DNA from 2 places in the Pseudoclavibacter sp. JSM 162008 genome. Region 1 is predicted to be linked to the other one. Evidence: predicted binding sites of a transcription regulator. Region 1 holds the regulator's gene; the other holds the start of a gene.
The links. The regulator HspR, encoded in region 1, represses chaperone genes until heat shock. The targets are predictions, from matches to a motif close to AAGTTGAGTCNNNNNGACTCAACTT.
Positions count from the first base shown of each region.

Region 1 (3,402 bases):
ATCGCCGATGTTGTCGAGCGCGGCTACACGGTCGGCGACCGCGTGGTCCGCGTCGCGAAGGCAGCGGTGTTCGTACCCGCTTCGTAAGCACCGCGATCGGCGCACCCGCACCGATCGAACACGGGAGGGGGCACCGCAGACGCGGGCCCCCTCTCGTGTTCATCCAGAAGACATGCTCATTCCTAGGAACAGAAGGACCATATGGCCAGTCAGGATTGGTTTGACAAGGACTTCTACGCGGTGCTCGGCGTATCGAAGGACGTAGACGAAAAAGACCTCAAGAAGCAGTACCGGAAGCTCGCGCGTCAGTACCACCCTGACTCGCACCCGGGAGACACCGCTGCTGAGGCGAAGTTCAAGGAGATCTCCGAGGCCTACTCGGTGATCTCCGACCCAGAGCACCGCGCAGAGTACGACCAGATGCGCGCGATGGGCTCCGGCGCCCGCTTCCAGCAGGGCCCAGGCGGCCCCGGAGGCGCGGGCTTCGAGGACGTGTTCGGCGGGATGTTCAACGGCGGCGGTGCGCGCCGAGGCGCGTCGAATGCGGACTTCGAGGACCTCCTCGGCTCCATGTTCGGCGGAGGTGGCGGCGGATTCGGCGCCGGCAGCTTCGGCGGCGGCGCAGGTCGCCCCGCCGGGTTCCAGACCGGACCGCAGAAGGGCCGCGACCAGAGCGCATCCACGACCCTCGGTTTCATGACCGCCATCAAGGGCGACACCGTGGAGCTGCAGGGGCAGGACGGACGCGTAGTGAAGGTGCGCGTTCCGGCCGGCGTCGAGGACGGGCAGAAGATCCGACTCCGCGGCAAGGGCGGCCAGAGCCCCAACGGCGGCGAAGCGGGAGACCTGATCCTCACGGTGACGGTGCGCCCGGACCCCGTCTTCACCCGCTCGGGCCTCAACCTTGAGGTCACCGTGCCCGTCTCCTTCGCGGAGGCAGTGCTCGGCGCGACCATCGAGGTACCCACGGTCGACGGCGGCACCGTGCGCGTGAAGGTCGCGCCCGGCACCCCGAACGGCAAGACGCTGCGCGTCAAAGGCCGCGGCATCGAGACGAAGAAGGGCAAGGGCGATCTGCTCGTGCACCTGGAGGTCGCGGTCCCGAACCATCTCTCAAGCGCGCAAGAGAAGGCCCTCGCTGACTTCGTCGCCGCATCCGGTGACGAGAGCCCGCGCGAGGATCTCCTCCGCCTCGCCCGCCAAGGCAGGTAGGGGCGCTCATGGCACTCCCTTCCGACCTCGACGAGGACGCCCCGATCTTCGCGATCGCCATGGCCGCCGAGCTCGCGAACATGCACCCGCAGACCCTGCGGCAATACGACCGGATGGGTCTGGTCACGCCGCAGCGTACGGCGGGCCGCGTGCGGCGCTATTCGCTGCGCGACGTGGCGCAGCTGCGGGAGATCGCGGTGCTCTCGAACGAGGGCGTGAGCTTGGAGGGCATCGCCCGCGTGCTCGAGTTGCAGCGCGAGGTGCTCGGGCTGCGCCGTCGCGTACGCGCGCTCGAGGCGGAGCTTGCCGACGAGCGACTCACGAGGCTTGGCGGTCGCGTCTTCGCGGCTGGCGAGCGCGGCGACGTCGTGCCGCTCGCGCACGGGCGCCGCATGGCCCGTCGCACGGAGGTCGTCGTGTGGCGGCCGGCCCGAGTCCACGAGGCGGAGTCTGACGTCGAGGCGGACCGCCCGCGCACGGTGCGCAGGCGCCGGCCCACCGCGAAGAAGCCCGCGAGCGACTAACGCGCGTCGAGGCTGCGGCTGCGGACTCTCTGCCGCCGCCGCCGCCGCTGCCGCTGCCGCCGCTGCTGACTCTGCGGTTGCTGCCGCTACCGCCGCCGAACTCCAGAAAGTTGTGGCCCGATGTCGTTCCCGTTCGCGGGAACGACACCGGGCCACAACTCTGTCCCCTGCGGGATGGGGCGTCCTCTGGGGGGGATGGGGCTGTGGCCTCAGGTGCAGGGCGGTGTCGGCGGCGTCATTGGCATCCCTGGCGGGTGTGCTTCGCGTGCATCCGAGGCGGCGCAGAGTTGTGGCGAGATGCCGTTGTGAAGTGGCGCAACAGCACAAAACCACAACTTCTGGGGCGGTCGCTGTGGTGGATGCGGGGCGGTCGCGGTGGTGGATGCGGGGCGGTTGCGGTCGCGGTGGTGGATGCGGGACGGCTGCGCTACCGGGGGCGGGCGCTCGCGGCTTCAGGCGCCCGCGGTCAGGCGTTGCGTGCCGAGCACGGAGAGCAGCTGCAGCTTGTCGTAGTTCTGGGTGCCTGGTGTCGCCGTGAGAACCAAGAGCGTCTGGCCCTGCATGGGGTCGACGAGGAACTGGCACTGCACGGTGATCATCCCGGTCTCGGGATGCTGCACCCGCTTCTCGAGTTCGTGCGTCGCGTTGATCTCGTGGTCGGCCCAGATCTCGGCGAACTCCGGGCTCTCGACGAGGAGCGCGTCCACGACCCGCTGCGCGCGCGAGCCCGGACCCTGTTGGGCCGCGAAGCTGCGCGCATCCGCGGCGAAGGCCCGGCCCAGCTTCTTGTGGTCGTCATCTGGGTAGACGTCGCGGGCGCCCGGGTCGGTGAACCAGCGGTAGACGACGCTGCGGGCGTTGCCGGTGAAGCGGGTCTCGTCGCCGAACAGCGCCCGCGCCGCTGGCGTCTGCACGAGCGTCTCGCCCATGGCCGTCATGACCTGGGCTGGGGTGTCGGCGAGCCGGTCGAGGATGCGCATGAGCCCCGGCGCGACGTGCTCGCCGCGGATCGTGCGCTTCGGCGGCTGGTGGCCGGCGAGGTGGAAGAGGTGGTCGCGCTCCGCCACGGTGAGTCGCAGACCGCGGGCGATCGCGGCGAGCATCTGCTCGGACGGCTGCGGGCCGCGGCTCTGCTCGAGTCGGCTGTAGTAGTCGACCGACATGTCGCTGAGCGCCGCGACCTCCTCGCGCCGCAGGCCCGCCGTCCGGCGGCGCGGCCCCTTCGTCAGGCCGACGTCGTCCGGCTGCAGCGCCTCGCGGCGACTGCGGAGGAAGTCGGCAAGCTGGGCTCTGTCCATGACGCGAGGCTAGCGGGCCGCGTGCTCGGCGACGAACTGCTCGGACAGCTCCCACAGGCGGCGCGCATCCGCTTCGCTCGTGACTCGCGAGTAGAGCTTCTGCTCGGCGGGGCGGCCGCCGATGTGGCCTGGGCCCTTCGGCCCGTAGAGGTGGCCGCCCTTCGCGTCTGGGCTCGTCGCGGCGAGGATCGCGGGGAGCGCGGCGCTCTGTGGGGTGCCGGCGACGCCGATGCGCGAGAGCACGCGGATGACCTTGACTTCGGTTGTGTCGCTCGTGCGGCCCATGCCCGGCTGTGCGGAGAGGAGGTTCGTGGGGGAGATGCCGGGGTGCGAGAGGTTGCTCGTGATGCCCCAGTCGTTCGCCTCGC
Region 1 is NZ_JBEWYX010000006.1:136,128-139,529, forward strand. It holds gene ABVF28_RS07090 (nucleotide exchange factor GrpE) at 1-87, shown strand, start outside; gene ABVF28_RS07095 (DnaJ C-terminal domain-containing protein) at 202-1,212, shown strand; gene ABVF28_RS07100 (heat shock protein transcriptional repressor HspR) at 1,221-1,736, shown strand; gene ABVF28_RS07105 (helix-turn-helix transcriptional regulator) at 2,189-3,034, opposite strand; gene ABVF28_RS07110 (SDR family oxidoreductase) at 3,044-3,402, opposite strand, start outside.

Region 2 (3,402 bases), on a different contig from region 1:
ACTCGACCAGTGCGTGGAGTTCGTCAGGGGCAAGGTGGGTGCCGCCGCCGACCACGCCGTGCTCGTCGACCTCCAGTTCCCCGGGCGCCCCGAAGCTCACGATCTCGTCCCGCACCTTGACGCTGAGGCGCGGGAAGTCGAGGCTCTGTCCGTTCTCATCGAGGCCGGTGCCCTCCGACCACTTGTAGTCGGCGTCCTTGAATGCCGCGTACTCGCGGGTGGTGCGCACGTACCGCTTGAGCGCGTCGAGCTCCCCGCCGAGGGTGCCGTTGATGCCGTCCTTCGAGATCAGGATGCGCCCGCGCAGCCCCAGCGACGCCGCGAGGTCTCGCTGCCAGAGGCGGATCGCCTCCGGATCGGCGAGGGGCGCGAAGGCGTAGTAGAGCACGATCTTGGGGACAGCCATGCGGTCGATTTTAGGTGAGCGGCGGGGCTCCGAGCGTCGAGGGGGCGCGGATGTCGGTGGGTCTGCGTACCCTTGCCGCATGCCAGATCGGGTCATGACGCTCTATCGGCCGGCGCTGCCGGTCGATGTCGTGCAGACCCTGTCGCCGCTCATGCGGGGCCGGCGCGACCCGACCTGCTGGATGCACCCGGTCTCGAGGGACGTGTGGCGCACGTCGCACGCGCTCGCGGGCGGGGCGACGACCGTCTTCCGGCAGGCGCGGGACGGGGTCCGCATCGTGTCGTGGGGCGAGGCCGCGGAGATCGCGGTCGACGAAGCCCCGGTCCTCCTTGGTCGCGATGACGACTGGAGCGAGCTGCGCCTCGAGGCGCTCCCCGAGCTGGCGGATGTGCGGCGTCGCAACGAGGGGCTCCGGCTCCCGAAGTCGGGGGCGGTCTTCGAGGCGCTCAGTGCCGCCATCATCGAGCAGAAGATCACGGGCCTCGAGGCGCATCGAGCGTGGGACATCCTGCACCGCGACTACGCGGATGCCGCGCCCGGCCCGGCCGGCCTTGTGCCGCGCCACCTGCGGCTTCCGCTCACACCGGAGCAGTGGCGGCGCATCCCGAGCTGGGACTGGCATCGGGCGGGCGTCGATCACTCCCGGACGGGTACCGTCATCCGCTCCGCGACGGTCGCGTCGGCGCTGGAGCGCACGGCGAGCCTGCCAACCGGGTCGGAGGAGCCACTGCGCCGCCTCCGCTCGATCGTCGGCGTCGGCGTGTGGACGGCAAACGAGACCGTGCAGCGCTCGCACGGTGACCCGGACGCGCCGAGCTTCAGCGACTACCACATCCCCAACATGGTGGGGTGGGCGCTCGCGGGCTGCGACGTCGACGACGACGGCATGCGGGAGCTGCTCGAGCCGTGGCGGGGGCATCGCGAGCGGGTCGTGCGCCTCATCAAGCTGGCTGGCAACCCGCGCCCGAAGCATGGCGCGCGCATGACCGTGCAGGACCACCGCTTCCACTGACGGGGGTCGTTCGCCCACGGCTGACGCGGTTTTCAGCAAACTTTCTGGCACTCGGCCTGGTCGAGTGCTAATTTTCTGAGCAAGGAAGTTGACACCAGTCGACTCAATTTCACCGCAGTCGCTCACGATCGTGAGAGTGCGTACAAGGAAGGGAAAACGACATGGCACGCGTCTTCGATCCGTTCCAGGAGATGGAACGACTTTTCCAGGGAGCGCCGAACAGTCCGCGTTCGATGCCCATCGACCTCTACCGTGAGGCCGACCACTACATCCTCACCGCCGACCTGCCCGGCATCGACCCCAGCTCGATCGACGTCGACCTCGACGGCCAGCAGCTCACGATCCGCGCCGAGCGCAGCACCGTGAACGCCGAGGGTGCCAAGTGGCTCGTGCGTGAGCGCAACGGCGGCAGCTACCTGCGCCAGTTCACGCTCGGCCAGGGCCTCGACACCGAGCGCATCGCCGCGAGCTACGAGCACGGCGTGCTGACCGTGACGGTTCCCGTCAGCGAGCGCGCGAAACCGCGCAAGATCGAGATCGAGACCGGCACGAAGGTCGAGACCATCCAGGCGTAGCCGACAGGCGACGCAGCAGAAGGGGGGCAGTGCGATCTCACACTGCCCCCTTCGCGATGTCTCAGACGGAACGCAGGCCCTTGCCTGACTCCTCGGAGTCCCGCGCGAGTTCCGCGGCCGCCGCGAACCGGGCTCGAAGCGCCGCATCAGGCGCCGGCTCCAGGTGGGCGATGGTCTCGACGGGCCAGTCGGGGCGGCTGCCGGTCGCGATCCAGGCGGCCTGGCGGGCTGCGCCGTCGGCGACGTACTCGCCGGGCGCGGGGATCTCGACGGGAACCTCGAAGAGGGTCGGGGCGACGGCGCGCACGCCCTCGCTCAGAGCGGCGCCGCCGATGAGCATGACGCGCTTCGCGTCGACGCCGAGCGCGCGGTGCGCATCGAGGGCCTGTGCGAGGCTGCCGAGCATGCCCTCGACCGCGGCGCGGGCGAGGTTCTCGCGTGTGAAGGATCCACGCGTCATGCCGAGCAGGGATGCTGTCGCGTCCGGCAGGTCAGGAGTGCGTTCGCCGTCGAGGTACGGCACGAACGCGAGCCCGCCGGAGCCCACGGGGGCGGACGCGGCCAGCCGGCCGAACTCTGCGTGGTCCACGCCGAGCACGGTTGCGGTCGTGTCGATGACGCGCGCCGCGTTCAGCGTGGCGGACAGGGGGAGGAACTCGCCCGTCGCGTCGGCGAATCCCGCAAGACCGCCGTTCGGGTCGACAACCGGCCGCTCGGCGACCGAGAACACGGTGCCGGAGGTGCCGATGGAGACGACCACGTCGCCGGCACGGGCGTTGAGACCGAGCGCGGCACCCGCGTTGTCACCGGCTCCCGCGGCGACGAGCACGCCAGCCGGGGTCTTGCCGGCGACCTCGGACGGGCCGAGCACGCGCGGGAGGATGACGTCGTGGCCGAGCGCCGCGACGAGCAGCTCGCGGTCGTAGTCGCCGGTGAACGGTGACCAGTAGCCGGTTCCGGAAGCGTCGGAGCGGTCGGTCGTGAGCTTCGTCAGGTCGGGGCCGAGGGGGCTCTCGTCGGCGGGGCCGTAGCCGAGGAGCCGCCACGTGAGCCAGTCGTGGGGGAGTGCGACGGCGGCGACACGCGCCGCGTTCTGTGGCTCGGCATCCCGAAGCCAGCGGAGCTTCGTGATGGTGAAGGAGGCGACCGGTACGAGGCCCGTGCGCTCGACGAGCGTCTCCTGCCCGAACTCCGCGATGAGGTCACGGGCGGCAGCCGCGCTGCGCGTGTCGTTCCAGAGCAGCGCGTCGCGCACGATGTGGCCATCGGTGTCGAGCGCGACCATGCCGTGCTGCTGGCCGGCGACGGACAGCGCTGCGACGTCCTCGAGCCCGCCAGCCGCTGCGGTCGCGTCCTGGACGGCGGCCCACCAGTTCTCCGGGTCCACCTCCGTGCCGGGGGCGTGCGAC
Region 2 is NZ_JBEWYX010000005.1:82,064-85,465, forward strand. It holds gene ABVF28_RS05755 (rhodanese-related sulfurtransferase) at 1-406, opposite strand, end outside; gene ABVF28_RS05760 (DNA-3-methyladenine glycosylase) at 486-1,418, shown strand; gene ABVF28_RS05765 (Hsp20/alpha crystallin family protein) at 1,580-1,993, shown strand; gene ABVF28_RS05770 (xylulokinase) at 2,055-3,402, opposite strand, start outside.
Region 2: a site for HspR is predicted at 1,504-1,528, ahead of ABVF28_RS05765 (Hsp20/alpha crystallin family protein). Genes of this name have one in related genera too.